One region of the Acetobacterium sp. K1/6 genome, then DNA from elsewhere that is predicted to be linked to it. Evidence: riboswitches for the same ligand, from Rfam matches in the RefSeq annotation. Region 1 holds a riboswitch; each other region holds the start of a gene.
The links. Region 1 has a riboswitch for cobalamin ahead of U2P91_RS08815 (ABC transporter substrate-binding protein). Riboswitches for the same ligand answer to the same signal wherever they lie in the genome.

Region 1 (10,774 bases):
CAGCAGACTATAAAAGCCGCAGTCACCGGAAACAACCAGCGCGGTTTTCTTAGTCTTGTATACCTGGGCAACCTTTTCCATCAGCTCACTTAGGGGGGTTCCCTTGCCGATAAAAAGCATTTCTTTACCACTGGCATCAAAACTTTCAGCATGGCGGGTGCCACAGAGAATCACTTCTGCCGCTTCAATTTCTTTTAATGCGATCGGCAGTATATAATCCGGATGTCCCGGTCCCAGTCCAATAATTTTTAATGGGTACATAATCGTTTCCTCAACTCTTCTGCGTCTTTGCTTTGTCCTAAAAAGCCATGGATCTTGGAAAACAACACCACTTCCATTTCAATGGTGCCATAAACCCGATCGGTGACCTTTTTCTTTATGACCTCGGCCAGATGATCAAAATAGTCCGGCAAATTTTTGCTCAGAATTAAATCGGTTGCTTCATCGGTGGTTTTAGAGGTCATGATTTTTTCCATCGTTTTCTGGGTTGCGCCGAGCAAACCGGCGTGGGCGGTTAGAATTTCCATCCGTCCGTCGGCAACACTGCTATGGGTATTAAAAATCCCCCCAGCCAGCTTCACCAGTTTTCCCAGATGGCCAATCAGCAGAATCTTATCAAAACCCATCCGTTCAGCCTCATCCAGCATAAAACCGATATAATTACTGGTTTTTACCAGTACCTCCTCAGAAAGTCCCAGTTCCTCGGAAAAGTCTTTCCCATAATTGCCGGGGACAAAGATGATTTCTTTAAAGCCTTTGGCATGGAGCACTGAGAGTTCCAGTTTCAGGGACGCCTTAAGGGCATCTTCACTCATCGGCTCAACAATCCCGGAAGTGCCGATAATCGACAGTCCGCCTTTAATCCCCAGCTTGGGATTAAAGGTTCGTTTGGCCAGTTCCACACCCTGGGGAATGGACAGCTCGACCCGCCAACCTTTGGGTAAATCCGTGATCTGACGTGCGGCTTCAGAAGCTAAAACCGTTTTAATCTCCCGGGTAATCATCTCCCTTGGGGTCGGATTAATGGCCGGTTCACCCGGAGGAATACTGAGTCCCACTGAGGTGACCGTACCGACACCAATACCGGCTGCAAACTCAATTCCGGCCTGGTCTGATGAGGTGATTTTCGAAAAAACCTTGACGCCATTAGTCACATCCGGATCGTCCCCAGAGTCTTTGATCACTGAGCAGGAGGCTTCGTTTTCTGAAAAAGTCTGATCGTGCAGCACCAGATCCAGGGTCCAGCCCTTGGGTGTACTGATTTCAATGGTTTCCCATTTCTGTTGATTTAAAAACATTAACAGTGCCGCTTTGGTGGCGGCGGTGGCGCAAGAGCCGGTGGTATAGCCGTAGCGCAGGGTCTTGCCATTTTTTTCAATGGTTTTATTTAACATGGCTTACCTCCCTTACTGAAGGGGATAATTCTTTTTGATTAATAAGGTCGATAAATACGGGATCTTACCTTTTAAGACATCAATATCCCGGACCACTTGCTGGGTGTCCATACCGATGTTGGATACCAGCACAAAGCTTTTTTCCAGCCCGCGGGCTTCCAGTTCCTCAGCCATCCAGGCATTATTGGCGGAAATTTTCATCACCACAATATTCTGGTGGGCATCCAAAATCGCCCGGATTTCTTCTACTGGCTGAGTCATCGCCACAATCCCCAAGGATTCTTCTCCCTGGGTCAGGGGAATATTGAGTTGCGCCCCGAGATTGCAAAATGACGGCACCCCTGACAGGGTGATCACTTCAATACTACGTTTTAGTAGATATTCCATCACATAAGAATAGGTGCTAAAGACCATCGGATCACCCAGAGTAATAAAGGCGACGTCCTTGCCCTGATTAAGCAGCACTTCAATTTCATCGGCATTTTCTTTCCATTGTTTTTGCAAGGCTTCCCGTTCCTGAGACAGGGAAATCATCGGAAAATTCATTTCCAGAACTTTTGACAAATCGGAGATATGACTTTTGACAATTTCAAAGGCAACACTGGTGCTGCCCATTTTTTTTACCGGGGTAATCACCATATCACAGGCATCTAAAACCTTAGCCGCTTTAACGGTGAGCAGATCGGGATCGCCGGGGCCAACTCCGATGCCATAAAAAATTCCTTTTTTTGTAGCGCTCATCATTCTTACCATTCTCTTCCCAGTTGATAAAGCATGGCATTAAGAATCGCCGCCACGACCGGACTGCCGCCTTTTCGTCCGTTGATCCGAATGATGGGACTGTCAATCTGATCCAAAGCTTCCTTGGATTCCGCCGCGCCGACAAAACCGATTGGCGCACCGATAATCAGGGCTGGTTTGGCATTGCCAAGCTTGACCTGTTCAATCAGGGTATATAAGGCGGTTGGCGCATTACCGATGGCAAAGATGCCCACACTGTCGTCCTTCAACGCTCTTTCCATGCTGACCGTGGAGCGGGTGACGCCGCGCTTTTTGGCTTCTGCGGCGACATCGGCATCGTGGACAAAATTGACAATTTCAATGCCGTGGTCAGCCAGTGCTTTTTTATTAACTCCGACCTGAATCATCCGGGTGTCGGCATAAATTTTCTTGCCCTGTTTCAGTGCTTCGATGCCACTTTCATAACCGTTGTTTAAAATTTCCAGTAAATCCGCATATTCAAAATCAGCGGTGGTATGGATGATCCGTTTAACCATCGGGGCAATGGCTTCCGGGAAAACCTTATCGCCCATTTCAGCGGTAATAATCTCAAAACTACGCTCTTCAATTTCTCGGGGGTTGTTAATGTATTCCATTTTTTCTCACTTTCTTAAGTCGATTTATTTCTTTATTATTCAAAGCTCTATGATCACACCTCTTCGGTGGTTATTTTTATTCCGCCCGGGATCAGGCGGTTTTGGTAGATTTCGGCATAGGCCGATTCGGGAACAACCTGCTTGAATGCATTTAGAAACTCAGCTTCTTGAAAATCACCATTGTCATACATGACGCCAATCACTGTGCCGCTATGACCGATGACGGTTCCCAGACCACCAAAATCCCGAGATAGGCCAATCAAATCATCGAGATAATTCTTTTTTAAGCGTTTCTGGTTAAGAATAGCGCTTTTAGTACAGGCCGCGCCAATCTCCTTGAGGCTTTCGGTGCGAACCCCTTTTTCAAATTGAGTGACAATTTCGACAAAGATGGCTAAGTCGTCTGAGGAATAATCATCCTGACTTTCATTAAAGGTCATCGTATCAATGCCACCGTTAAAATCAATGATTAGGATATCTGCTTCCACGGTGCCATCAAATTCCTTTAGTACCGAGCCACTGAGATGATTAAAAAGGTTTAAGCGCTCAAACATCAGATTGTCTGATGGCTCAATACCGGTGCAAAGCGAACCGATCTCCTTTGGGATCAGATCCAGACCAAAATAAGCACAAAGCCCGGCAGCCATTCCGGCAATATCGGCAGTGCTGCTGGCCATTCCCTTTTCCACGGGAATATCACTAACCATGGAAAAATGCAAATGTTTTTTTTCCAGCTCTGGAATCGCAAAGCGCCGAAAAACCGCTTCGACCTGTTTTCTGGTTTTGGGCTTTAACACCTCAAGATTCCCCGGGCCTTCAGCAATCGTAATCCGGGAATAGCGGTCAATCGGGCTGGATACCAGACAGGGACTGCCATCATACCAGCCCTGAATATATTCGCCACAGGTGCCCGGGGTTTCGACCTTAACCCGCCTCATGCCTGCCCCGCTTTGTGCTCCAGAACGACATTTAGGAGACTGCTTAAAAACATCGGGTTGCTGTAAAAATGAATATGCGGATAACCAGCCAGGACATTTTTCTGGCGGTACCCACAGGTCCAGGTTTTCCCTTTTTTGGTGATTACATAGGCCGTCGGCAAGACTTCATCACTAGAAACCAGGCTGTGATGAAATTCATGTCCGCGAACCGCAATGCTTTTTCCACCAAGATAGGCCGAAATATCAACATATCCAAACCGCTGCAACCGTTTGGTCATTGTGGAATCGGCATCGAAAAATCCCACCGCCGGATTCGTTTCACCGCTGTTTAGAGTCATCGAATTGGTCAGATACATAAGCCCCCCGCACTCCGCATAACAGGGCAATCCGGCTTCCAGCTTATCCTTGATATCAGCAATCATCAACGTGTTGGCGGCCAGCTCGGCGCCGAATATTTCCGGAAAGCCACCACCGATATATAAACCATCGAGATGCTCTGGGAGACGCGCATCATTTAAGGGACTGAAAGTAACCACTTCCACTCCGGCGTTTGCCAGGGCTTTAAAATTGTCATCATAGTAAAAATTAAAGGCCCGATCTTTGGGAACGCCAATCCGCAACCCCTGATATTTATCGGCATAAGCTAAAAAGGGATCGATAAAAGCACTCACCGGTTGGTCATGCTTGCTAATTTCCCATAATTTATCCAGATCAATATAGGCTTCGGCCAACGCTCCGGCCTTGTCCACCTTTTCCCTGAAATCAGCAATCTCTTCCACCGGTACCAGCCCGAGGTGACGACTGTCCATGACAATGTCCGGATTATTAGGAAAATAACCCAGGCAGGTCACATCATTATAGGCTTCAATCATTTCTTTTAACAACAGGTAATGAGACTTTGATGAAATGCGATTGATGATGACCCCCACAATATTCGCTTCGGGGTCAAAATCGACATAACCCTTTACCAGTGCTGCGGCGCTCTTAGCCATGCCCCGGCCATCAATGATCAAAATCACCGGTGCGCCAATGGTTTTGGCCAGATAGGCACTGCTGCCCACCTCCGACTCCAGACTATGGCCGTCATAGAGACCCATGACCCCTTCAGCAATCCCCAGACCATTTTCTTCGTCCAGCCGTCTAAAAAAGAGCCCCCTGATGATTTCCTCGTCCAGCATCCAGGTGTCCAGATTAATGGAAGGTTCACCAGTAACAAAGCGATGAAACATCGGATCAATATAATCCGGACCGGTTTTAAAAGGCTTTACCCGGAGACCCCGCTTTTTAAAGGCCGCCATGATGCCCATGGTAACCGTTGTTTTGCCAACATTGCTGCTGGTTCCCGCCAGCATAAAATAATTCATATTTCTGTCTCCTTTTTTTAATGACTTGTATCACACGCTTATATTGTTATTAAAATTGCTCTATACGTTGAATTAAAGAATTTTGCAAATTGAACCGGTAATTGTGCAGTATGCGGGCGATTAATAATCGCCCCTACATTAAATATTTAATCCGACTCATATATTAAAAACTTCACCGCACAGCGGCTGCTTCCAGCCAACCATTTGCGAAGCTATTTTTCATTAATCAGGGTCCGTTCTTTGATCATTTTTATAAACTCCTGATGACTATTCATTTCGTTGACCGTTTTCTTCTTTTTGATAAGCTCAAGCTGTTTAACCAGCTCGCCTTCGGTAAAATCGTTGTTCAGACAATTTCGATGGAAATAAAGCTCACCCCGCAGGTTTTCCAAACCCATCAGGTTATTAATATTACCATGACCAAAAGGCAGATCCGAAATCAAAATCAGGTCACTTTCTGCCATCACCGCCAGGTTTTCTTCCTGCTTTTCCCTGCTGATGGCGGTAAAAGGACTTTCTTCAACCATCGGAATCCCCAGCACATCACAGATGGTCCAGTCATCACTGCCCTGGTTGACCACTCCGGCTGTGACCTGATGGCCCATGGCCTCCAGTTCTTCTAACACCTGAGAAGCCTGATTGCCTCCACAGATCACGTGAATTTTCAAACTGCGATAGTTTTCCGATTCCTTAATCACCCGCAGTGGGATAATCTCCGGTTTACAAAAAAGCTTATTCTCCTGAATAAACATTTTCATTTCATAGACTTTTTTGAGATTGGCTTCGGTGATTACTTCTTTCGGTGTTCCGTCGATGATGACCCGGCCGTCTTTCATTAAAATAAGCCGGTTGCAATATCGGGCCGCCAGATTGATGTCGTGAAGCACTGCCACCACGGTCATCGATTTTTTTAAATTCAGGTTGCGGATCAGCTCCATCACTTCAATCTGATGGTGGATATCCAAAGCCGAGGTGGGTTCATCCAGAAGAATGATATCCGGTTCCTGAGCGATGGCCCGGGCAATAATCACTCGTTGCTTTTCGCCACCGCTAAGATTATTATAAAACCGTTTTCTAAAATTTAAGGTCTTGGTAGCCCGCATGGCCTCGGTTACAATATTATAATCATTCTGAGTTTCTCTGGTGCGATAACTCAGATAGGGGTTTCGCCCCATCAGAACGATGTCCTCCACGGTAAAATCGTAGTCGATATCAAAAGACTGGGGCACCACGGCGATCATCTGGGCCCGTTCCCGTTGGGTATAGTTAGTATTGTTCTTTTCTTCCAGGGTAATCACCCCGGATTTAATCGGCAGCAGTCCGGACAAGCATTTTAACAGGGTTGACTTGCCGGTGCCGTTAGGACCAATCAGCCCGACAAACTCGCCCTGGCAGATGGTCGCGCTAAATCCCTGTAGGATATCTTTTTCGCCATAACCGGATACCACATCCTTGAAATCGAGCATGATTCTTGGCATTAACCGTTCCATCTCAGAGCCCCCCTTTTTTTCTTTTGCGGAGCAGATAAACAAAGAAAGGACCGCCAAAGGCGGCGGTGATTACACCCACCGGAATTTCCTGAGAGGTCACCGACCGGGCCAGGGTGTCGCAAAGAATGAGAAAAGCACCGCCAAAGAGCACTGAAAAGGGTACCAATGTGCGGTGTTTGGGACCGGTGATCATGCGGACAATATGGGGCACAATCAGCCCAACAAATCCGATAATCCCCGTGGCCGCAACCACTGCTGCCGTTATAAGGGATGAGGAAAAGAGGATTTTCTTCTTAAGCGCCTCGGTATCAACGCCCAATTGAGTGGCCGTTTCTTCGCCCAGCAGCATAATATCCAGCTCTCTGACGGAGGTTAACATGATGACGCAGCCAATCACTACATAGGGCAATACAATCAGGACCTGATCCCAACCCTTACCATTTAAACTTCCCATCACCCAAAAAATAATTTGCGTCATGCTATCATTATTAAAGATCATCAGTAATGACATAAAGGCTCCCAGTGATTGGCCAATGGCGATGCCACTGAGTAAAAGCGTGGCCACCGGCACCTTACGACCGACCCGGGAAATATTATAAACCAACAGAATGGTTAAAAAAGAACCGCCAAAAGCCAGGATAGCAACCCCATTGGATCCTAAAAAATTACTGGAGAAATTCATCACAATACCAATCGAGGCACCCAATGCCGCCCCGGAGGATACCCCTAAAATGTAGGGGTCGGCCATCGGATTTTTAAAGATTCCCTGATAGGCAGCCCCGCACAGTGCCAAAGCACCACCGGTCAGAAAAGCGAGAATGACCCGGGGTAGGCGAACATTCCAGATAATCGCCGTTGCGCCCTCATTGATATTTTCCATCCCCAGATTAATATGAAAGATCTGATTTAACAGAATTTTATTGGCATCCCCAAACGAAATGGTCGTAATCCCCGTAAGGGTGCACAGATAAATCGTGCCGATGCAGATTGCAATCGACAATGGCAACGCGTATTTTTTCAGTTTTTTTTTCATGCTGACTCCATTTTCTCCATTTAATCTGTTCACTCCTGAATTCTCTCTTCTTCATCTGATAAAATTCAGGGGCGAACAGATTTCACCCCTACCAATTTTGGTTTAACAGACACTTTATTTTGCAAATATTTCCGGATAAATATCCTTAGCCAACAATGCCAGCCCCTGTACAATCCGGGGGCCCGGTCGTTGAATTAAATCGCTTTCCGGGGTTAAAAATTCGTAATATGCGATCTCGTTATTTTTAATCGCGGTAACCTTGTCAAACCCGGGCGTCGCCTTTACCTGTTCTGGTGTGTTGTAAAGGGAAATATACACATCCGGATTGCTCGCAATAATTTGTTCAGTACTAAGCTGAGGCCATGGCGTAGCTGCATCAGCAGCGATATTTTTGGCATTAAGATCAATAAGCATTGCATCCATCATCGAGTTAGGACCAGCACTGAAGAAGTCACCCACATCAATAAAGACTGATTTCTGGGTTTTAGCAGTTTTGGCCTGATCAACGATCACCTGACGATCCGTCATCATTTTTTTAACCACATCCCCAGCCGCATCATTAGCGTTTGCCACTTCACCCGCAATCACAATATCTTTCATAACCCCATCTATACTGATCGGACTAAAGAGGATGACCTTTGCACCCGTGGCTTCCAGTTGTTTTCTGACATCATCGGAAACAAAATCTGAAGCCAGTACTAAATCGGGTGACAGAGCAATGATTTTTTCCACATTGGGCGCATTGTAGTCACCGATGCTCGGCACGGTTAGCGCCTGTTCGGGATAATTATCATACTCGGTGCGACCCACCACCTGATCCCCTACACCAATGGCGAATAAAATCTCGGTTGCAGCGGGAGACAGTGAGACAATTTTCTGGGGTTCTTTTTCAATCTTGACGGCGTTTCCAAGATCATCGGTTATTGTCACCGGATAGGTGGTAGCACCGCTTTTGGGTGAGACGCCGGAACCATCTGCGGATGACTCGCCACTCTGGCAGCCGGTAAAGGATACCATCAGCGCTAATACGGTAAAAATCACCAACAACCTTCTCATACTTTTCTTTTTCATTTTCTTCCTTCTTTTTCTTTATTTTTTTGCTTTTTTCGCAAAAATAAATCCAGCTTCCTGTGGAGGCTGGATACTAAACAAAAGGTTTAATTCTTTTCTTCCCACCGAAGAATTTCTATGATTATGAGTGTCCTGACTCTTGCTTCATCCTCAGTTCTCCCTTCCCATCGGTTAGACAGTGGATTAAAAACGTCGTCAGCAATTACAGTAGCGGGGGCTGTAGGGGTCTTACACCCCTTTCCTCATCACTTTCCTATTATATTAGTGGAAGTGTATCATAGAACGGGAAATTTTTCAATTGAATATTTTAGCGAGCTTCATCCCAAGCCAAGCATTTGATCGTCTAAATTCTAGTTATTGAAGTCCTTTATTTTTTCGCAACATTATTTACGTATTCTGTTCGAAACTCCTGGGATTGGCAATAGTGATCCACCCGGGAACCCTTTATGCAGCGAATTATGGTATCATTTTTATTAATAATCCATTCGCCGATTTCATCAATATTATGAAGAATAGTCAGATATTTAAGCCGCGAGCAGCCATGAAAAGTCCATTTTCCCAGCCGCTTGACACTACCGGGAATGAACACCTCGGTCAGGTTTTTACACCTAAAAAAAGCACTCTCTTCAATTTCTGTCACGCCCTCTGGGATCATCAGTTTTCCTTCCAGTCCGGAAAAATAGAATGCTTCTTTGCCAATAAAGGTCAGATTTTCTGGGAATACCACGCTTTTCATATTCTTGGTCCGATAAAAGGTGCGTCGTTCAATCCGGCTGACCCCATTGGGGATCGCAATGGTTTTTAATTCCCGACAGGATTCGAAGGCACTTTCTCCAATACCGGTTAAGCAACTACTTGGCGAAAGTGTGATCTGAGTCAGGGCCAGACAATTTTTAAACGTTCTCGGCGGAATTGACCGAATGCCATTCGGGATTTCGATCATCAACAAATTGGTGCAGCCCATCCACGCTGCTTCCCCAATTTCTTTGAGCGTTACTGGAACATGAAGGGTTTTCAGGGCCGTACAACCTTTAAAGGCATTTTTATCAATTCGAATCAAACCTTCCGGTAAGGTCAATTTTTTTAAACTCATCTTATTTTCAAATGCACCAAAACCAATCGCATCATAATTTCCGTTGATGACAATTTTTTCCTGTTTATAAATTCTCACCTGATTCTTTCCCAATGTCCTGATCATCCCGCCTGCTCCTCATCATAATTTTTACAAACACCGTTATTATAAATACTCCGTCTGATACTCGTAATTTTGACAATACTGATCGACCCGAGATCCCTTTTTGCAGAATATTCTAACACTTTTTCGATTGAAAAGCCATTCACCCAAATATTCCGGGTCACTACGGAAAGTTACTTTTACCAGTTTTGGACAGCCATGAAAGGCCCATTTCCCGATGTGCTTTACACTTTTGGGGATTTCAATTTCCTCAAGAACTTTACATTTCAGAAAGGCACTTTCTTCAATTGACTCCAACTGGTCATTGAGCTCAATTGATAATAGTCCACAATTGTAAAATGCTTCTCTGCCGATGCTTTTTAAATTCATCGGCAACTTCACCGCTTGCAATTTCTTGCATCCACAAAAAGCTCTGAAATTGATCGCTTCCACTTTTTCCGGTATAGAAATTCCAGCTAATGCCTCACATTCCAGAAAGGCACTCTCCCCAATGTACTCAATATTGTCATGCAAAACAAGATCATTCAAAGACCGGCACTTCTTAAAGGTCTTTTCTTCGATCCGCCTGACCCGCCAGGGGATATCGATAGTTCTTAGTCGCAGACAATCGTAAAAGGCACCCTTGCCAATGCGCCAGATTTGTTTTGATAGTTCAATCCGATTTAACATGGTGCAACCCCGGAAGGCTTCATTGCCGATAATTTTGACGCTGTTTGACAAAACTACCCGCCGCACCTTTGTGATTCCTTTAAAGGCACCCGTGCCAATCTCCCTAAAGGGTTCCGTGACCTCCATCTGTTTGTTTTTTATACTTTTCGCATCGCTGCAATCAAAGAGACCCTCTTGTTTTACTCTCTGATTCACATGCCATACCTGGGTTTGCCGCGTTTCTACTGCTTTACTATACTCTTCC
Region 2 (10,774 bases), on a different contig from region 1:
TAGTACGTAAGTATGAGAATTTCCGCAAAAAAGAAGGCTACTATGAAAAGACCGTTTATGAAGATCAGGAATTGCCTATTCCTAATAAAGAACCGTTTAAACTATTTAGTTATGCCACTTTTCACAAAATTTTTGTACAACGTTGGAGCTTTATGACTGGCGGTATTTTGTTGGCGATTATGTTTGGATTCATCTTAATCTCAACCGGACATAGCTGGGGCGTGACCGGACCGTTTGTGACCTGGGGCGTGGCTTTCTTACAGATGTTTGGGATTCATTTTACGGCACCGGTTTTTGCAGACTATGTAGCAACTGCCAATGGTGGAATCTTAAATGATCCCGGTTCCTTGCGAAATATCGGTATTATTCTAGGTGCGGCCATCGCTTTTCTTCTGGCAGGACGCTTCGCATTTGACCGACACTTTAAATTAAAAGATGTTATTTATTACTTTATCGGTGGTTTTTTAATGGGCTTTGGTGCCAGACTGGCTGGTGGTTGTAATATCGGTGCCCTGTTTTCAGGAATTGGCAATTTTTCACTTTCCGGATGGGGATTCTTTGTGACACTGGCTCTGGGTGGATTTTTAGCCCTGAAAGTCTTTGCTGGAAAAGTTAATATTATTCCCCCGGACCGACATCAGAAATAGTAGCTTGGCAGAAAAACATAGAACGTTGTAAATGCAAAAAATCTACATATAAGGAGAAGACAAATGGGTAAAAAAGTAGTTATTATCGGTGGTGTTGCTGGAGGTGCTTCAGTAGCGGCGCGAACACGAAGACTGGATGAATCCGCAGAGATTATTATGTTTGAAAAAGGACCAAACGTATCCTTTTCAAATTGTTGTTTGCCCAATCACCTCAGTGGTATGATTGAAAATAGTGAAGATCTGGTGTTGATGACACCGGATGTCTTTAAAAAACAATATAATATTACCGCCCGGGTTAACCAGGAAGTTGTTGGGATCAAGCCTGAGCAGAAGACCGTTCAGGTTAAGGATCTGCTGGCCGGGAAAGAATATGAAGAAAGCTATGATGTCCTGTTTATGGCACCTGGGGCCAACCCAATCGTACCTAAAATTTCTGGTTATGACAAAGCCCATGTTTTTTCGGTCAAAAATGTGGTAGATATTGATAAGATCAATAAGTTTGTTCAGAATGGCGTCAAAGATGTGGTTGTTGTCGGTGGTGGCTTTATTGGAGTAGAGGTTGCCGAAAACCTGAAACTGGCAGCGGCTGGTTTTAATGTTACCCTGGTAGAAAAAGCTGATCAGATCATGTGTACCCTCGATTACGACATGGTCCAGATTCTCCACAAAGAGCTGATGGACAATGGGGTAGAACTGATTTTAGAAGATGCCATTGCGACCATTGGTGACGATGCAGTCGTTTTGGAATCCGGAAAAACGCTAAAAGCCCAGGCCGTGGTAATGGCCATCGGGGTCACTCCAGATACCCGACTGGCCCAGCAAGCCGGACTTGAAATTGGTGAAACTGGAGCGATACTGGTGAACCACCACTATCAGACCAGTAACCCAAACATCTATGCGGTAGGTGATGCCGTTGAAGTGTATCATCAGTTGACCCACAAGAAAACAAAGTTGGCGCTCGCTGGCCCAGCTCAGAAACAGGCCAGAGCGGCTGCCGATCATCTGTATGGGATACCAACCCGAAATAACGGCGTTATTGGTTCATCCTGCATCAAGATTTTTGAAATGAACGTGGCCTCTACCGGTTTAACTGAATCCATGGCAAAAAGATGCGGTATTCCCCATGACATGGTTTACTTGATTCCCAGCGATATTGTTGGCATCATGCCTGATGCGAATCCCTTCTTTTTTAAACTGGTTTATGAAGTGCCTACCGGAAAGGTGATCGGGGCCCAGGCTGTCAGTCGGGGTAATGCCACCAAACGGGTGGATGTCGTTGCCGGGATGATTTCCATGGGTGCTACCTTAGAAGATCTTAAAGAACTGGAGCTCTGCTATGCACCAGCCTTTAGTACTGCTAAGGATCCAGTAAATTTTGCCGCCATGGTTGCCCTCAATATTCTCAATGGCGATTATAAGCAGGTACCGGTGACCGCGGCTCGACAATTGGTAGAAAGCAATGCCTTTATCATCGATGCCAGAGAACCGGATGAATATCAAAAAAGTCATCTGATCAATGCAGTAAATATCCCCTTAAGTCAATTCCGTCAGCGACTGGCTGAGATTCCCAAAGATCAACCCGTTTACATCCATTGCCGTAGCGCCCAACGTAGCTACAACATGGTTCGGGCGCTGGGACAGCTGGGTTTTGACAATATTTTTAATATTTCAGGTTCCTTCCTGGGAATTTGTACCTATGAATATTTCAATGATCAGATAAAGAATCGCAAACCCATTGTAACGAACTATAATTTTTGTTAAGATAAGACTTAAATAAACAACAGGCTAAAGGCCCAGAAATCAGGAGGACGCATGCAGAACAAGAAGGATTTTGACAAAAACCATCGGATGCTGACGCTTTTGACCTGGGCCTTTATTTTTCTGGTTTGGTTTATCATTACCCGGTTTAATCTCGTTTCAAGCCTGATTGTGCCATCACCCGGGGAAGTGGTCCAGACCTTTTTTGCGATTATTAAAGACGGTTATAATGGTATTAGTCTATGGGAACATCTGGGCATCAGTCTGTTTCGGCTTTTTATTGCTTCAGTATTGGCCATTGTTACGGCTGTGCCACTGGGATTATTTAGCGGCTACTTCAGTAAGTTTGGAGCGATTGTGGATTCCGTCGTACAGTTTTATCGACCATTGCCGCCACTGGCTTATTATGTAGTGCTTATTCTCTGGTTGGGGATTGATGAGTCATCTAAAATTACGCTTTTATATCTGGCTGCATTTGCGCCTATTTACATTGCCTGTGTGTCGGCGGTGTCCAATATCCGGGTTGAGTATCTGCTCAGTGCCAAGTCTCTGGGAGCCAGCGGTAAGGATTTGTTTTTTCAGATCGTTTTTCCGGCCTGTTTGCCGGATATTTTCACCAGCATTCGGACGGCGGTGGGGGTAGCCTATACCACCTTGGTATCGGCGGAGATGATTGCGGCCACATCCGGTCTGGGCTGGATGGTTATTGATGCTTCCCGGTATTTAAAAAGTAGCGTGATTTTTGTTGGCATTATCATTATGGGGATATCAGGAGTCCTAATTGATCAAGGGCTGAAGGCCCTGGAAAAGAAAATTGTCTTTTGGAAGGGATATCAATAGGAGGTTAGGAAATGAAAAGAGTAATAAAGAATAAGGTCTGGGTGCTGGCAGTGCTGGTAATTATGGTTGTAGTGGCAGGGCTGTTTAGCGGCTGTCAAAGTCAGAATGATGGGGGCGCCTTACCAAAGAAAGTGAATATCGGTTATCTGCGGGTACCCAATGATGAGACGGTGAGTAAGACACGCGATATCTTTGACGCTTATTTTAATGAACTGGGTGTACCCTATGAGTTTATCGTTTTTGACTCTGGCGTAGATGCCAACAAGGCCCTGGCTTCTGGCAGTATCGACTTTGCCACCATGGGAAACACCAATGGGATTATTGCTTTGTCCAGGGGTATTGATGTGGAACTGATCTGGATTCATGAGGTGCTGGGGGAAATCGAAGGTCTGGCGGTGAAGAATGGCTCTAATATCACTAAACCAGAAGACCTGGTCGGTCAGAAGATTGCCACCCCTTTTGCCAGTACCGCTCATTATAGTCTGCTTAATTATTTAAAAGAAGCTGGCATAAAAGATCAGGTGCAACTGCTTGACATGCAAACATCGGAAATTGTGGCCGCCTGGGAGCGGGGTGATATTAACGCTGCTTATACCTGGCAACCCACCCTCGGTGATCTCGAAAAAAATGGCAGCATCCTGGTTAACAGTGCAGAGATGGCAAAAAAAGGCTATGTCACAGCTAATGTCTGTCTGGTTCGAAAAGAATTTTCTAAAAACTATCCGGATCTGGTCGCCGGTTTTGTAAAAGGCCTCAGTGAAGGTGGAGATCTTTACCGCAGCAATCCGCAGGAAGCGGCCGAAAGTGTAGCGGCTGAACTGGGTATCACCGCCGAAAATGCTTTGATGCAGATGACCGGTTCAATCTGGCTGACGCCGGAGGAACAACTGGGATCAGATTATATGGGGTCTGTCGGTAAGCCCGGGAATTTTTCTAAAATCATGAAAGATACTGCGGATTTTCTGCAAAGCCAGAAATCCATTGACAATTCACCAAGCCAGGAAGAATTTGACGCTTTTATTAATTCAACGTATATTGAGATGTCATTAGAATAAGGATGGATTAAGATGAAAAACGAGCTGATTATCGAAATTGACAATTTAACCGTGGATTACCCCAACGAAAACGAACCCGTCCGCGCCCTGGATGGGGTAAATCTGAAGATCAATCAGCATGATTTCATCTGTGTCTTGGGACCTTCGGGTTGCGGAAAAAGCACCCTGCTTAATGTTATTGCCGGGTTTACCCTGCCGAGTGAGGGCACCTTTTTAATGCAGGGTCAGCCGGTTTCAGGGCCGGACCGTCAACGGGGTGTGGTTTTTCAGTCGGCGTCTCTTTATCCCTGGATGAGTGTCCGTAAAAATGTCGAGTTTGGCCCTAAAATAAAAGGGCTTCCCAAAGACGAGATCACCCGGATTGCCAACCATTATCTGACCCAGGTGCATCTGCTGGAGGTGGCCGATCAGCCGCCCTTTCAACTGTCCGGGGGGATGAAACAGCGGGTGGCGCTGGCCCGGGCACTGGCCAATGAGCCAGCGATTCTGCTACTGGATGAACCCTTTGGCGCTTTGGATGCACTGACCCGGATTCATATGCAGCAACTGGTGCGAAAAATCTGGAAGGATGATCAGAACACCATTTTTATGATCACCCATGATGTGGACGAAGCCCTGTCGCTGGGCACCCGCCTGCTGGTGATGTCCAAAAGTCCCGGCACCATTATTCAGGAATTTACCGTCGATTTTTGTGACCGGGTTGATAAACGCACCGGACGGGTTCAAGTGGATGCAAGCTATTTGGCCCTGAAAGAAGAAATCCTGGATTTGATTGACGTTTAAAGAACCGGTCAAGTCCCCAATCATTCACCAGATTAAGACAAAAGAGGAAATGACCATGATACCATTTAATATGCCCCTTTATTTGGGAACCGAAATAAAATATATAAAAGCGGCCATCACTAAAAATCATCAGATTGGTGGGGATGGCCCTTTTACGAAAGCCTGTTCGGACTGGTTGTGTCAAAACGCCCAGATCCCCGGGGCTTTTTTAACGAACTCCGGCACCGCGGCTCTGGAAATGACGGCCCTGCTGGCCGGCATCAAGCCCGGAGATGAGGTGATCATGCCGGCCTTCACCTTTGTGACCACCGCCAATGCCTTTGCCCTGCGCGGTGCCACCATTGTCTTTGTTGATATCCGGCCGGATACCTTAAACATTGACGAAACCCTGATTGAAGCCGCTATCACGTCCCGCACGAAGGTGATGGTGCCGGTCCATTACGGTGGCATTGGCTGCGAGATGGATGCGATTATGGCTATTGCCAGACGCCACGATCTGTTGGTGGTGGAGGATGCGGCGCAAGGTGTGATGGCCAGCTACAGAAATAAAGCCCTGGGAAGCATCGGAGATCTGGGCTGTTACAGCTTCCATGAAACCAAAAACTACACCATGGGGGAAGGTGGCGCCCTACTGATTAATCGCGAGGATCTAATCGAGCAGGCCACAATTATCCGCGACAAGGGCACCAACCGCCATGATTTTCTGGCGGGCCGGGTGGACAAATATTCCTGGGTCGATCTGGGTTCCTCCTATTTACCCAGCGAACTCAACGCGGCTCATCTTCTGGCTCAGCTGGAAGCCGCCGAAATGGTTAACCGGCAGCGGCTGAACCTGTGGCAGCACTATTATGAACGGTTAAAACCGCTGGTTGCGGCTGGCTATATTGAGCTGCCGGTAGTGCCGGAACACTGCCAGCATAATGGTCATCTGTTTTATATCAAAACCGCCAGTCAGCAGGAACGGAACGATCTGATTCACTGGCTCAAGCAGCATCAGATCTGTACCGCCTTTCACTATACCCCCCTCCATGAAACCCCCGGCGGCCAGAAATTCGGACGCTTTCACGGTGCCGACCGCTTTACCAGCAACGAAAGCCTGCGGTTGCTGCGGCTGCCATTATACTTTAGCCTTTCGGAGCCAGAGCTGGAGCGGGTGGTCGCAGAAATTGTCGCCTTTTATAAACGTTAACCCTGCAAGATATCGGCGATATTGTCGTAAAATCGGCATCAGAAATGTTTGTTGAGACTAAATAAAAGACTTGACGCGGTAACTGGTTAGTTGTATACTAGGCATACAATTAAATCAGAAATAGAGGTGGCTGGCATAGCAATGCCGGCATAATAGGGAAACAGGTGAAAATCCTGTACGGTACCGCCGCTGTATAAGAGGAGTTTTTCCAGGAATACCACTGATCATTTGGGAAGGTAGGAAAAATGAAGACGCTTGAGTCAGAAAACCTGCCTGTGTGGATATTCTTTTATTCTGCGTGATTACAGAATAGGTGAAGAACAAAGAAAGGCGTAGCGATGCCATTTCTTTGTGTTTTAAATTCAGCATAAATACGGAGCTGCAGTTGTCATTATGATAACTGCGGTTTTTTTATTTAGGAAAAAATGGAGGTAAATTTTGGAAAGAATAGCGATTTATGGTAAAGGGGGAATTGGAAAATCAACCACGGTGTCCAATCTTTCCGCGGCTTTGGCCCAAAAAGGGTTAACAGTGATGCAGATCGGGTGTGATCCTAAATCAGATTCAACCATCAACCTGACTGGCGGAAAACGCATCCCGACAGTGCTGGAAGTGATTCGGGATAAGGATATAGCTACGAGACTTTCTGATCTTGTATTTACTGGCAGTGGCGGGGTCCTCTGTGTCGAAGCTGGTGGACCAAAACCTGGAATCGGCTGTGCCGGTCGGGGAATTATTGCGGCCTTTGAAAAACTGGCTGAATTGAAAGCCAATGATGTTTATAACCCGGATGTCGTCATTTACGATGTGTTGGGAGATGTGGTCTGTGGCGGTTTTGCCATGCCGATCCGTAATGGCTATGCCGACAGCGTTTGCATTGTGACTTCGGGAGAAAGCATGTCGCTTTATGCCGCCGATAATATTGCTGCTGCGGTGCGATCTTTTGGTTCCCGGGGATATGCCAGTCTGAAGGGGCTGATCCTCAATAAGAAGGGGATTGTCAATGAAGCGGCTATTGTTGCTCAGTCCGCCCGGGAAATTGACACCGCAATTCTCCACACGATTGAACGCGATCCACTGGTGCAACAGGCCGAAGCCTTACATCAAACCGTGATTGAGGCCTTTCCGGAAAGCCCTCAGGCGCGATCCTATGCGGCGCTGGCGGATAAATTGTTTGACTGTGAAAAAACCGCCGGGAGGGCAGCAGCATGCGTTTAAACAGACTGTCAGAAATTAACCATAATAAGGATATTTATGGGGCGTCGGTGGCTATTTCATGTGGGGTTTTTTGTCCAACCTTCGGGGTGGCCGTAGCAGCGCCGCTGATCAGAGAAGCGGCTGTCCTGGTCGTCGGAACGGCTGAATGCACCTGGTATGCCCGAAACAGCTGCATCTACCACAGTGAAGAACCGGGCTACGAGCGGTTTTTTGCCGGTGTCTTTGAAGACACCGATATTATTTTTGGCAGTCGCGATGGCATCCTGACAGCCTTGCTGCAGATCGCCAAAGATCCCCGGATCCGTTGTATTTTTTTAGTCAGCACCTGCATTCCTGAAATTATCGGTGAAGATCTGGAAGCCATTAGTCAAGCCGCCGAAAAGGAATGTGGCATTCCGATTCTGCCCATTCATGTGGCCCATTATGACCGAAACTGCAATGAATTTGGGGTGGCGGTGTCCCAGACCATGAAAGCAATGGTCCGGCTGATGAAACCGCAAACGGTCAAACCGGGAACGGTTAATCTGTTGGGACGAAATTTTCATGCCGGAATCGAAGGCTCTCTGAAGGATTCGGAACTGCTGGGACTGCTTACGCAAAACGGGATTACGCTTCATCTGATCATTCCGGAACCCTGTAACATTGAAGCCCTTCAGAGCGCCCCGGCGGCGGCCCTGAATATCGTCACCAGCGAGGTCGGTCGGGAACTGGCAATGGCCTTGGAAGACCAGTTTGGCACTCCCTACGTTTTCTTTGAACCCTCTTTTGAGCTGGATAAGATCCGATCAGGTTACCAGCAGCTGGCAGGACATTTGGGTATCTCGATTCAAAAAATAATTGAAAAAGCTCATCAAAACGCCGTTTCGCAGCTGCAAGAGGCGCGGCAGGTGCTGGCCGGAAAAAGCTTTGTCAATGGTGGTCGGCCGCCGGATGCCTTTGAAGCGGCGGCATTTCTGACCTCCCTGGGAATGGTGCCACTGCTGATTAACGCCTATCGGCTCACGGATAACAGTCAGGAGCAGATTGATCGGATTCTCGATCAGGGTTGGGATCCCTATGTGAATTACGTAGCCAATCCCAATGCGGCAGTCAGTCTGATGCCGGAACTTTTACCGGATTTATACATTGGTTTTGGACCGGTGGATTATTTAAAACAATTGGGAATCTTGCACCTGGAACGACTCGTGCCACCGGGAAAAATTGGCTATGAAGCGATCACCTGGGCACTGGCGGCGGTCAAATCAGTTTTAGCGGGAGGTGCACCGGATGTATCTTTCTAACAATTATCCCGTCCCATCGGAACGGATGGGTTTGCTGTGGGCCCTCAGCGGCGTCAGGGAGCTGGTGATTGTGGAGTTCGGGCCGGAGGGCACGACCCGCTATTTGCTGGAATCGTTAAAAGAATTCGGGAATGCGGCGCAGGCCAGCTTTTACACCACCACAATGGATGAGGATGTCGTGGTGTTTGGTAACTATGACCGGCTCAATCAGGTCTTGATGGAAATTGATCAGCGCCTTCACCCCGAAGTGATTGTGGTTCTGGATTCATCAGTGGCCGCGGTGATCGGGGTGGATCTTGATGGCATCTGCCATGAAATCAAACCGCACATTGACGCCAAACTGATAACAATTAAAGGAGGTGGTCTGAAAAACGACTGGACCGTGGGGATTGAAACGGCATTGCGTTTACTGGGTCAGATAGCCATTAAAAATCGGCCTAAAAAGAATCGGTTTAACATCATCGGCTGCTGTGCCGATGAATACAATCATCTGGCCGAAGCCGCTGAAATTAAAGACATGATGGCAAAGTGTTTTGCTATGGAACTTAATTGCAACCTTTCCGGAAACACCAGTGTCGCCAGTTGCAGAAATATCGGGCAGGCGGTGGTAAATCTGGTGCTCCGGCAGGAGGGACTGGCGCTCGCACAAGATCTGCAGCAGCGGTTCGAGATTCCCTATGTTGATGGCCGGCCTTACGGGTTGGTAGGAACCCGGGCCTGGCTGCAGAAGATTGAACGTGTTATTAACCAGAAGGCCGATTATGCCGCCGTTCATCAGGCCGTAACAGCACTGAAAATAGCCAAGGAACAGGTCATTCAAAAGAATTCGGGAAAAACCATCGTACTTTGTGGCCATGAAGATAGCGTCCGGGGTTTAGCTGAGTTTTTTAAAGACGAGCTGAATCTTGAAGTATATTTTCTAAAGAGCAGTTGGTGCTCCCGTTCCACCGAGTTGTCGGTGATCAGTCAGTCGGCCTATGAAAAACTCAGAAGTCATCAGGACGTTCTGGTTCTGGCAGATGGGTTGCAAATCAGAGACCTGCCGAGCGTGGATCGGATTCAGGTTGCCCATCCCAAAATTGCCGGGTTCACTGAAGATCAGCCGGGTTTAATGGGTTTTCGTGGAGCGGCCTATCTGCTGAACAAACTAACTAAATAAATTGATTAAATCTTAAAGGAGACAGGAAGAATGAAAAACAGATTAAAACGTGTCTTAATTATCAGTATGTGTTTGCTGATGGTCAGTCTGTTAGCGGGCTGTGGCGAAACAAAAAAAGATGAAACCAGTGAGGCTTCAAAATCAGAGCGAACGATTACCGATCTGGCTGGAAAAACAGTCACCCTGCCAGCCGTGGCAGAAATCAAAAATGTGGTGATCATTGCGCCACCGCTGTTATCCACCTATGTCAGCAACGGATTGAGTACCGACAATATCGTTGGTGTCAGTGCGATCGCGCTGACCGAAATGAATAAAGTTTTATTGGATTACTTTGTTCCCAATAATAAAGAAATCAACACGACCTTTGTATCATCTGCCTATGAATCTAATGCCGAAGAACTTCTAAAGCTTGATCCGGATATTATTTTAGTCTATGGAGATACCCAAAAAAAAGGTCTGGAGACGATTCAGGTCCCCGTGGTGGACTTTTTTATAAAGAATCAGGTTAACGAAGACTGGTCGGTCCAGATTGATCAGTTGATGCGGGAAATTTTTGGTTTGGAAGATGACAATTCGCTACAACAGGAATGGGATATCGCCAATAAAAAGGTCGATACCATTCTTGCTGAAATCGGCAGTGTCGAAAAACAAAAAGGTCTGATGATTATGAGTAACACCGGAGATAAGATTACTGTTCGTGGTGCCGGTACTTATGGGGATGACTGGTTAGTGAAAAGTGGATTGGTTAATGCTGCGGCTGAGCTAAGCGGTGAAAACATTGAAGTAACCATGGAACAACTGCTAGCCTGGAACCCTGATATTGTCTATGTTTTTCGGGGATTACC
Region 3 (10,774 bases), on a different contig from region 1:
GGCCAAAGCTTATGACGGCACCGCCGATGTCTTTACGGCGGCCAATAATACCGAGAAAATCTATAATATGCCGGTCACACCCGGCAATATTGCCGCTGCTGACGCCGGTAAAGTGACGGTCACTGCGACCGCCACCTATGATGACGGTAAAGACGTCGATCCCAATAAAAACATTACCATTCACTACACCCTTGCCGGCGAGGCCGCAGGAAATTATCAGCCCCTGCCGGATGATCAAAGCAAAACTGCTGATATTACCCCACTGTCGATTGCCACCACTCCCATTGTCAAAGATAGTGATAAGACTAAGGAATATGACGGTACCAGCAATGCCCTCGTCACCGTCAGAGTTACCGATACTAATCAAATACCGATCGTTCAGGAAGCGATCCAAAACGGGACGCTGACATTTGATACCACTGCTGTCTATAAAGACAATAATAGCGAAACCAGTAACGTCGGTAGCGGTTATACGATCGCCTATACCTATAAACTCAGTGGCACGGCAGCCCACAATTTCAGCCTGGCGGATGCCGCATCCGATGGCAGCATTACCGGTACGATCTCCGGCGGCAGTATTACCCCAAAAACCTTGACCATCGCCCCACCGGCTATCAAGACCTCCCGCCCCTATGACGGCACCAGTAAGGTTTATGATTCGGATGGTAAGGAAATATCATCATATACGGTCGCTGCTTCGCAAATCAGCGGGCTTGCTGTAGGTGAAAGCATAGCTGTGACAGCTAATCTTTCATCCAACGATAAAGATGCCGGCGAGCAAACTGTCACTATCAGCTACTCCACCAGTGACACTAGCGGTAACTATCTGATTACCAATCAGACCACCACAGTTACCATTACCCCGCTGCCGCTGACCGTCGTCAGCACCAAGCTGCCGGCCATCGCAGCGACCCATAAGTATGACGCCACTACCGATGTTTATCTGGCCGATAACACAACTAAATTATCGGAATATCCCCTTGCTGCTGATGCCGTTAGCGGCTTAATCAATAACGATGCCGTGACGGTCAAAGCCACTGCCAGCTACGATACTAAAAATGTCACCAGTGACGGCAGTGCCAAACCCGTGACCATCCACTTTACCCTTGACGGCGAGGCCGCCAAAAACTACCTGGCCCCGAATCCAGATACCTCAAAAACGGCGGCGATTACACCAAGAATCCTGGGTTATGTCAATGTCAATCTGGCCACCGTAAAAAAAGCCGATGGCAGCAGCAGCATCACGGTCACATATGCTGGAGTTAATCCGTCTAAAAATCCAGCTAACGGTACGGACGCTATTGCCCATATTGCTGGTAGTGTAGAGCAGGAAGATGTGCATCTGGCAACCTACAGCGCTGACTATTACGATAGCAGTAACAACAAAACCAGTAACGTGGGCAACAATTACACCATCAAACTAAGCGGCACCTTAACCGGCAACCATGCCAGTAATTACCTTATGGCTGATTATGTTTATTCAAGTAATGGCCAAATTCTTGATGCCAATGCGGTTATCTCCACCCCTTACAATAACACCGCCTGGACTCCGGCCGGCAGCCTGACCGCACCAGCTGATGGTTTTAAACTCTTTTACGCCAAGCAAGCGGGTGCGACGACTTTTTACGGCTATGACAGTACTGGTCAGATCTACAGCTCAACCAACTTAAGTACCTGGACAAGCGGTGCTCAGGTTACTTTGGACGGCAGCAAACAGTTGATTGGTATCGATGATAGCTATGGTCTGCTGGCGATTGACAGAAACTACACCGAAGACGTAAACACCAATAAATACTACCAGATTTACTCCTGGTCAGGCGGATGGGTTGATATTGATCCCAACAATCCGGAAATAAGCAACATCATTCCGATCAATTCCACCTATTATTCTGACAACACCGGCGTCTATCTGATCTGTCAGGACCAAGACAATAACAACAAAGCGATTAAACGCGTTATTTCTGGTTCAGACCAAGAGACAATCGATGCTAGCTCAGGCCCCACCCTCCCAGGCGGCTTTAAAAACTCCCTGTTGGTCTATGACGGCAGCACCCTGATGCTCTACGCTTACTAAAACTCCTATAGCCAGCCCGGTCGTGGCTTGCCCCGGCTGCAAAAAAACTCAGAGGCCCCTGATTCATCCTGAATCAGGGGCCTCTTTAGGCACTTATACGACTTACCACGATACTTAATCAGATCACCGATCAGCCTTACTGATCAGCTTTTACCTTAAACCGCAACACCGTCTTTAACTTATTCGTCTCGGTCCGGCGGGGATCATAAATCTCCCGATGGGTTTTATCACTGCGCCGATAGCCATGCTCACTGCAAAAAGCTTCCATCTGCGCAAAGCTGGCCGGCTCATCATCATAGCTGCCCAAATGCAGCATTTGGCAGCAGGTGCCTTCCTCTAGTTCCCCAAGCCGGATACGATCGAGGAAGTCATTGGGCTTTTTCTTTTTGACTTCCGTGATAAACCGGGCAGCCAGTTCAGCGGTCAGAAAATCCGGCTGGCGGATCATCATCGTATAGGCATAGTTACTTTTATCCGCACTGGTTCTGGTCGTGTCGACCAGATCCCAGACCCCTTCCAGGGGGAAAACGGTATAGTCGTAATAGCCCTCCGGAATGGTCTTGCTCTTATAGGACATTTTTACTGCGTAGCTGAAGCTGTACAGCGCCCCCACCACCTCCGCAAACGCTTCCCCATTGGGATCGCCATTACCGTCTAACATAGCAAAGTGCATCGCCGGAACCGCAATGATTGACGGCTGAGACTTTGGTAAATACAAGGCTTTAAATTGCTTTTTATAATCGACTTTGTCCATCGTTTGCGTCTCCCTTAATTCAGTGAAATATAGACATGGATCTCGGCGTTGGCCATGTCTTCCCCGGGTTGATATTCCTCAAAATCGCTACTAAATTTCCGGTCGAGCTTCATATCCCAAAGCTTCACCCATAAGTCGCCAACGGCCTGCTGCACATCACCATGGACAACAAATTTTGCATAGTTACCAGGTGCAATGCTTACGGTTTCAACCCGCTCTGATTGCGAAGCTGCAGCATCAACTTCACAACCAACCACCACGTCATAAGTGCCGGCCACACCATTTTCATAATTGGTATAAAGACCAATACATTTCTCATTTTTTCTGCCGGTCAGGGAGGCTTCAATTCCTTCCCCATAAAAACGCTGCCAGGTGGCACCAATTTTTTCAACCATCTGGGGATCGGTATTACTGGTGCGTATTTTCAGCCCCGCCACTTGCTTTTCTGTTAGTTGTACCAATTCATAATCCATTTGTGTATACCTCTTTCTAACTTATTAATAAATTCAGTATACACCCTTTAACCTGACACCTAATGTCATATTAAAGATATTTTTTAAGACCATCTTCCAATTTTTTCTTAATTGCCTCCCGCAACCACTGGGGTTCTAACACCTCAGCAGCATCACCATAAGAAAGAATATAGCCATACACCCAGCCATCCTCGGGCAAGCGGCTCGCTACCACAAAGGACCCATCCTGATTTTTTGTGATCGCGGCCGGATCAAATTCATCATAGATCCGAAACGCCATGCTCGCGTCAATTCTCAGGATCAACCTGATTTGGGAAGCGCTTATCTCCGGTTTTTCAAAAACAGGGCCCTCCGGCAGGGTCCGGGAAAAAGCCTCCGATAACTGCCGGAGCTGCCTGATCCGACTGACCTTGAAAAAGCGCAACGCCTCTTTACTTAAACAGAATCCATAAACATACCAGGACTGCCCCTTAAACAAGAGCTTTAGCGGTTCAATAGTGCGCCCGGTCTTTTCTCCGGTCGCACTAAAGTAGTCAAAAGCAATTCTGTTTTTTTCAAGGATGGCGTTTTTCAGCACATTAAATTTTTCCCGTTCATCGCTATCACCGCCCCAATGGGAAAAGTCGACTTCAATCCAGTCGGCATCTTTTTTTTCAAACAGGGTCGCCAGTTTTCTCAGCACCGGATCGACCTCCGGTCCGTTTAGCACATTCATCCCCTGTAGCGATGCCAGCAGATTGACCTGTTCCTTTTCTGAAAGCAGTGATTTTTTAATCACGTAGTTATCCAGCAGCCGAATTCCTCCACCCTTACCTTTTTCAGCATAAACAGGAATCCCAGCCGCACTTAGAGACTCCACATCCCGGTAAATGGTACGCTGAGACACTTCAAAGTAGTCGGCTAATTCGCTCGCCGTTATCTTTTTCTTTTCAAATAAAATATAGACCATTTCTAGCAATCGATTGATTTGCATTGTCATTATCCTTTGTCGTTTTGTCTTCTATTTTATCACAATTTTGTCGCAAATGGCACTTCTATAAAAGATCGCGCGCTGTTTGCCTTCACCCAACACTTGCCATCTTTTTTTCGTCGTCCGTCATCTTTTCCTCTCTGGCAATGCAGCCATCGATGCTGCACGCTGCACAATCGCAATAATTTTGAAAATCATCAAAGAGAATCCCGGAAGAACTGTAGACAGGACGCATAATGTAGCCTTTACCCATCTTTAGTCCGATCTGCAGGGAGGCACTGCCAAAGCTGTCAAAAATAGCTTTGCTATCCTGAATTGCCCAATCCTGGATCAGACCGGGATTCGCTATTCCCACCTGCTTAAGATGATTGTCTTCCCGAACTGCCGCTTTCAAGTGCTTCATGGCACCATACATAATTGGCAACTTAAGCGACTGCAAAAAATAATGTTCAATCTGGTGAAGCTTTGTTGGCATTTCACCGATTGTCAACAAATACAAAAACACCTGTTCGTGGTCTTTTAACAAATAATGAAGGGTTTTGCTCTTGTACTTAATCCCATCCATCACAACTAAATGCTTCGAAAACGTCTCAACCGGACAGGCTTTAATGATCGCCATCGGTTTTATCTGGTTTCTTAAAAGCTCCACCGCATTTTGGTATTCATCATAAACTGGTGAATCACATGTTAATTTCATTTTTTTCATCAGCATCGGCATATTGACATCAACCGGTAACTCTATTATCCTAATTTTTTCCATCTCTTCCTCTTTCTCGACATCTACAAAAAGCTAAAAAAACCTTTTTAAAAGGTTTACAAAATGTGTGCCATATTTTTGTCCAGATAAGGGAAAAAATTTCTCCAAATCCTGTATTTCTAAATGGTCTCACACGTTGTAGCCTTCTTTGAAGCTTCAAACATCTTAACCATTTGGAAATATCCTGACTTGGCGGGGCTTGTTGCAAACGGCCTTCTCGGATAACCCAATGACCACCTGCACCCATGATCGCCTTACAGTAGCAAAGAAACTGTTGCGGATTCCCACCGCATTCCTTCTGTCATGGTTTGACTCTATACTAATCTAAAACGTATTTTTTGGCAAGGGTTTATTCTGACCGATCATAGTAATTTCCTGAGCGTAATCAGGATGATCTTTTTTAGCATTAGCGCCTGCTATCTACCCATTGATACAATACACATTGATTCTTTAAAAATCTTAATCGCTTTCACTTAAACTAACAATTTTTTGCAAAGATAACATAAATCCTGTTAGTCTACAATCATTTGGGTATAATTATTATATATCCAATATTTAGAAGGTAGGAGGAAATTTTATGGCACAGTATCATGAACCAATTGAATTATTAGATGAAAAAACGATGAACATCACTCGGGCCATCAATAGTTTAAAAGAAGAATTAGAAGCTGTTGATTGGTATAACCAACGCGTGGCAGCAACGAGTGATCCTGAATTAAAAGGAATTATGGCGCATAACCGGGACGAAGAAATTGAACACGCCTGCATGGCCATTGAATGGTTAAGACGAAATATGGACAAATGGGATGAAGAACTGCGAACGTACCTGTTTGTCGATGGTTCAATTCTGGAAGCCGAAGAAAATGAAGCGGCACCCGAGTCTGTAAATATATCCGGTATCCATATCGGTGATTTAAAAAAATAACGCGCATTAATCAAGGAGGAAAAAATGTTAAAAAGAGAAATCGCACCCTTAACTCAACTCGCCTGGAGCGAAATTGATGGCCGAGCGGAAGCCGTGTTAAAAAGTCGATTAACAGCAAGAAAGGCCGTCACGGTAAATGGACCGAAAGGTCTTGATTTTACTAGCGTATCGGAAGGTCGACTCGAATTAATTAATGACGATGAAAACCTTGTTAAAACCGGTGTTTTCAAGATCAAACCACTTGTTGAAGCAAGAATAAGCTTCACCTTAAACCGTTGGGAGATGGATAACCTGACGCGTGGTGCCAAGGATATTGATTTAACTAATCTGGAAGAAGCTGTCCAAAGAATTGCCGAGTTTGAAGAAACGGTCGTGTATAAAGGCTTTGAAGCTGGTCAGATTAAAGGTCTGGAATCGGTAACCGTTAATGAAAAAATACCCTTTGGTAAAACAGACTCCCAAATTATGGAAGCAATCTCAAAAGGCCTGGTTACACTAAGAGAAAAATTTGAAGCCGGTCCCTTTGTATTAATTGTTGGTGAGGTGGCTTATAATCGTCTCAATATAAGCTCTCATGGGTATCCGCTGATTAAACAGATCGAAGCCCTCATTGGTGGAAAAATACTATTAAGCACCGTTCTTGATGGCGCTTTTCTGATCCCTTATGATAATCCAAACTTTGAACTGACCATCGGACAGGATTTTGCCATCGGTTTTGAATCTTATGATAAAGAAAATGTCAAACTGTTTATCACCGAAAGCTTTACCTTCCGCGCGTTGGACGAAAATATTATTATTTCCTATACGCTATAAGCGTTTCCCATCGTTTTATCAATCAGGAGCGTCAATCGATCTTATTACAAAACGGTTTGATCTTTTTATGGCGGAGGATAACAATTATAGGATAACAAAATAGTACCAAAAAAACCGCTAAGACATCAAGCAGTTGATGCTTAGCGGTTTTATTTTTTAACTTACAATAATTTGCTTTAAATACTTAATAACCAAATCAGCAAAGCGGTTAATGTCTTTAATATAGGCAAAATCCTTGCCATAGATCAGCTTTTCAGCCATCAGATCCTGCTCTTTTCCGGTGAAGACCCCCAGTACCATAATACCCTGTTGGCGGGCCGTTCGAACTTCCCGGGCGGTGTCAGAAATAGCCACCCGACCCCGATAGGCCTGGGTTAAACTATTAACCTGACCCTTTCCCACCTTAATGTCGTTGGGGCGGCCGTCGCTGAGGACAATTAAAATCTTATTATCTTCCCCTCGCTTAATGAGATCTTCACAGGTGGTCTTAATTGCCAAACCGTCGCGGTTGTTGCCGGAGCAATAATATTCAAAGATGTTGTCATTGGCTGAAAGGGGCGATTCGTAATCACGGAAGCGTTTGATGACTGTATAGTCAAGAAAACTGGAAAAACCCAGCACCCGATTAGGAATCCCCAGTTGGGTTAATGCCATCGCCAGAATATAGGCTTGAATCGCAACATTGGACTGGTTACGTCGCTGGGAGCCACTGGAATCGATAAGGATATCCACCACAAAGCTCCCCTTGTTATTATCAATATTTTTTACAAAAACCTTGTTATTACTGCTACGACCAATCCGCCAGAGTTTGCTGGGAATCAGCCTCCCGGCATCAGAAGGGATGGCGTCGATAATTTCTTCCTGAACCAGGGTTCGGGACATGCTTTCCCGAAGCTTATTAATGTTGCGCTTGAACACCTTGTAATTAGCGCGAAACACATCGGTATTTTTAATCTGGTGCCGTTGCACATATTTCTGTTGAAATTCATTATCACTGTCACTCCGGACGACGCCATCGGTCATATGAATCCGGCAGCTGCCATGGGCGTCTTTGCATACCCGGTTCTGAAGCTTTTTGACTTCACTGATATCCAAAAACGATTTTCCGTAATAGTAAGCCACTTTTTCATAGATTTTTTCGATATCCTCTTCCTGCACCCGCAAAATCCGGTTGTCAGCATCATTGGATACGTTGGACTGATCTCCTTGGGATTCTCCCAGCAGAGCCTCGGCAATGTCTTCAATGGAGGCTTCAATGTCCAGGTCTTCGGGCTCGTCAAACATCTCTTCTAACATAAAATCAGAAAAATCGCCGCGGAGATGATTTTTATTGTGGCCCGATTCACTGGAATCACCGCTATCGCCCTCCACAAACATCGGAAAATATTTCACATAGATTTCTTCAATGCCTTTTAATAACTCAATGGTATCCTCCCGATCCTGTAGGTTTTCCAGATCGCTGGCGATGTTTCGGGTTTCGGTGTCCATCATCGGCGCTTTACCAATCTTTTTTAGGATCATCGCGTGACGTACCTTTTCCATCAGATCGTCGGTGTGAAGCTTATAATAATTGCGAAGAATATCATCGTAGGCATCTTTGCGGATATCATAAACTCCGGGGCGTTCGGCAATAATTTTTTCTTCCACTACCACATCACTCCCCATAGCAATAAGACTCAGGAGAATATCCTTATTAAAACCCGCCCGATAACGACTGATGACGTATTTCTTGACACTGGGCCAGTTAATGAACTTTCGCCTTCCCCCGGCAGTTACGGCATGGTAAAGGGCCACATTTTTTGAAATAAAGCTCTTTTCTCCGACGTCCATGTTTTCATCGTAATCACCGGAAACCGTCCACATCAGATTGGATACCCGGTTGTCAAATTCATAGTCCTGATAGATCCATTTTGCATCCTTCATGGCCTGTTCCTCCCTTCTTCAGGTGTTGGGCCGATTCTGGCCTTAGCCGGAAAAAACATCGGCACAATCCCAGCTTTCCCGGATCCGGGTTTTGATGACATCCAGAACGATTTCTTTTTCAAACTGATCGAAGGTTTTTCCGACCACCCCCATATCGACCGCCAGCATCGGTTTTAAGCCTCGGCGGATGGTGCGCAGACTCCCGATAATCCCCCGCAGATCGACAGACTTGGTGGAGATTTCCGAATTTCTGGCCTTGGCTTGAAGATCCAAAAAAACACCGGCAAACTGGGCCAGAATTTCCGGGTTGGCATCCGGAAAATAATCCTTTAAAATCAGCATCAGGGTTTCTTCCTCAATTTGGGGAATATCAATGGTCATAAAACGAGATACCAGGGCTTCATTTAGCTCCTTAGTCCCGGCATATTCATAATTCATGGTGCCGATAAACCGGGTGGCGTCGTGGAGCTTGATTTTCTCATAGCCCGGCACATCGATCACCTTTCGATAATCCAGAGCCGAGTGGAGTACCACCAGGGCATCGTTTTTTGCCATATTGATTTCGTCAAAAACGCCAAAGCCGCCGTTTATGGCACACTCATAAACCGATCCTCGTCGCAGTCGTACCTCATTGTCAATAAATGTATCGGTACCAATCAGGCTGGAGCTGTCGGTGTTGACATGGAAGGAGGTGTTCCATTGAGGACGGTTAAAAAGCTCGCAAATATTATCGGCCAGGACATTTTTTCCGGTGGCCTTGGGACCGGAGAGTAAAATGTTTTCGCCCTCTAGAATGGCAGTAATACACATCGACCAGATGTCCTTGCCATAAAAAACAGTTTCGGTACTGGGGACCCGATCCTGAAGACGCTCCTCCAGTTTATAAAAATGTTTGAAATATTTTATATCGTCAAGCAGCTTTTCGCTGATTCCCTGTTTTAGTAATTCCTGTGTTAATCTCATTCGTTTTCCTTTCTGTCAATGCCATGCATCGATTTTGTCAGTTTATTTAGAATGATTTGAATATAACACAAAACCCAGCGGAATAGTTAGAAAAAATGCAAAAGCACAAAAATTTATCCTTTTTTAAGACTCTTATCTTAAACCGCCAAATACCGGTAATTCATATAAAGCCGGTTGTTCTAAGTTCCGCTAAAAAGAGCAATCCTCCAAAGCGAAGGATCGCTCTTTGATATCCAGTTGGATGATCGGTTTCATTGCATGGCCTCGTGATTGTATTTCTAAATGAACTCTTTAAGCATAAAGCCGCGCATGAAGGTCTCCTGACTGTGGTTTATCTGTTTTTGTACCCTCCGCGGGTACTCGATCTTTTTTTATATGGTAAAATATGCTATAGTTAACACAAAACTTCTTGCATCATAAGGCTAATAAAAAATATAACAGCTTATTTAATATTCAATTGGAGGGATAAAGATTGATTACGCTAGAGCAAATTATGTCGATTTCAAAAAGCGACTTACAAGAAGCGTCAAAGACATTAAACAAAGATGATATTCCGCAGCTTGTAGAATGGCTCTCCTTAAAAGATAACACCATTAGATATCAGGTATTTCTCATTCTGCAAAACAGATCATTCTTTTTTGACGATGTTTATCCGTATTGGGATACCTTCAAAAGCAAACTAAAAAGTGAAAATTCTTATCAAAGAAATATCGGACTGAATTTGATTGCCAACAATGTAAAGTGGGATACCGAAAACAAAATAGACGATACCATTGATAAATATCTACAACTCCAAAACGATGAAAAACCCATCACGATACGCCAATGTATTCAGTCATTGGGCGAAATAGCTTCATCTAAGCCTGACTTACATGATAAAATAGCTTCTAGACTTATTACCTTTAATCTCATGTCCATTAAGGAAACCATGCGAAAATCAATACTGCTTGATCTCTTGAAGGTACTTCTTGTTATCAGGAAAGAGCATCGAACAGATAAAATAGAAAACTTTATCCAAAACGCATTACTAGGAGAGATATTGGATAAAAGGTCAAAAAAACAAATAGAAGCCCTGCTATGATCATAACGCATGAATCATTAACCACTAGTTGAAAATAAACA

Region 2: another riboswitch for cobalamin. It lies ahead of U2P91_RS12520 (AAA family ATPase); the one in region 1 lies ahead of U2P91_RS08815 (ABC transporter substrate-binding protein).
Region 3: another riboswitch for cobalamin. It lies ahead of U2P91_RS11235 (hypothetical protein); the one in region 1 lies ahead of U2P91_RS08815 (ABC transporter substrate-binding protein).

Annotation. Positions count from the first base shown of each region.
Region 1 covers NZ_JAXQGA010000008.1:48,040-58,813, reverse strand. The annotation lists gene cbiE (precorrin-6y C5,15-methyltransferase (decarboxylating) subunit CbiE) at 1-261, opposite strand, end outside; gene cbiD (cobalt-precorrin-5B (C(1))-methyltransferase CbiD) at 249-1,394, opposite strand; gene cobI (precorrin-2 C(20)-methyltransferase) at 1,407-2,138, opposite strand; gene U2P91_RS08840 (precorrin-8X methylmutase) at 2,141-2,770, opposite strand; gene U2P91_RS08835 (GHMP kinase) at 2,824-3,708, opposite strand; gene U2P91_RS08830 (cobyrinate a,c-diamide synthase) at 3,705-5,072, opposite strand; gene U2P91_RS08825 (heme ABC transporter ATP-binding protein) at 5,285-6,562, opposite strand; gene U2P91_RS08820 (FecCD family ABC transporter permease) at 6,564-7,595, opposite strand; gene U2P91_RS08815 (ABC transporter substrate-binding protein) at 7,710-8,666, opposite strand; cobalamin riboswitch at 8,771-8,961, opposite strand; gene U2P91_RS08810 (leucine-rich repeat domain-containing protein) at 9,034-9,864, opposite strand; gene U2P91_RS08805 (leucine-rich repeat domain-containing protein) at 9,904-10,774, opposite strand, start outside.
Region 2 covers NZ_JAXQGA010000014.1:21,481-32,254, reverse strand. The annotation lists gene U2P91_RS12550 (YeeE/YedE family protein) at 1-647, shown strand, start outside; gene U2P91_RS12545 (FAD-dependent oxidoreductase) at 711-2,408, shown strand; gene U2P91_RS12540 (ABC transporter permease) at 2,460-3,245, shown strand; gene U2P91_RS12535 (ABC transporter substrate-binding protein) at 3,257-4,300, shown strand; gene U2P91_RS12530 (ABC transporter ATP-binding protein) at 4,313-5,083, shown strand; gene rffA (dTDP-4-amino-4,6-dideoxygalactose transaminase) at 5,139-6,272, shown strand; cobalamin riboswitch at 6,380-6,564, shown strand; gene U2P91_RS12520 (AAA family ATPase) at 6,711-7,490, shown strand; gene U2P91_RS12515 (nitrogenase component 1) at 7,481-8,770, shown strand; gene U2P91_RS12510 (nitrogenase component 1) at 8,757-9,929, shown strand; gene U2P91_RS12505 (ABC transporter substrate-binding protein) at 9,960-10,774, shown strand, end outside.
Region 3 covers NZ_JAXQGA010000011.1:62,717-73,490, forward strand. The annotation lists gene U2P91_RS11215 (YDG domain-containing protein) at 1-2,074, shown strand, start outside; gene U2P91_RS11220 (GyrI-like domain-containing protein) at 2,211-2,828, opposite strand; gene U2P91_RS11225 (GyrI-like domain-containing protein) at 2,843-3,301, opposite strand; gene U2P91_RS11230 (helix-turn-helix transcriptional regulator) at 3,372-4,274, opposite strand; gene U2P91_RS11235 (hypothetical protein) at 4,363-5,031, opposite strand; cobalamin riboswitch at 5,186-5,372, opposite strand; gene U2P91_RS11240 (encapsulin-associated ferritin-like protein) at 5,606-5,953, shown strand; gene U2P91_RS11245 (family 1 encapsulin nanocompartment shell protein) at 5,978-6,766, shown strand; gene U2P91_RS11250 (cobaltochelatase CobT-related protein) at 6,923-8,689, opposite strand; gene U2P91_RS11255 (AAA family ATPase) at 8,732-9,652, opposite strand; gene U2P91_RS11260 (hypothetical protein) at 10,125-10,733, shown strand.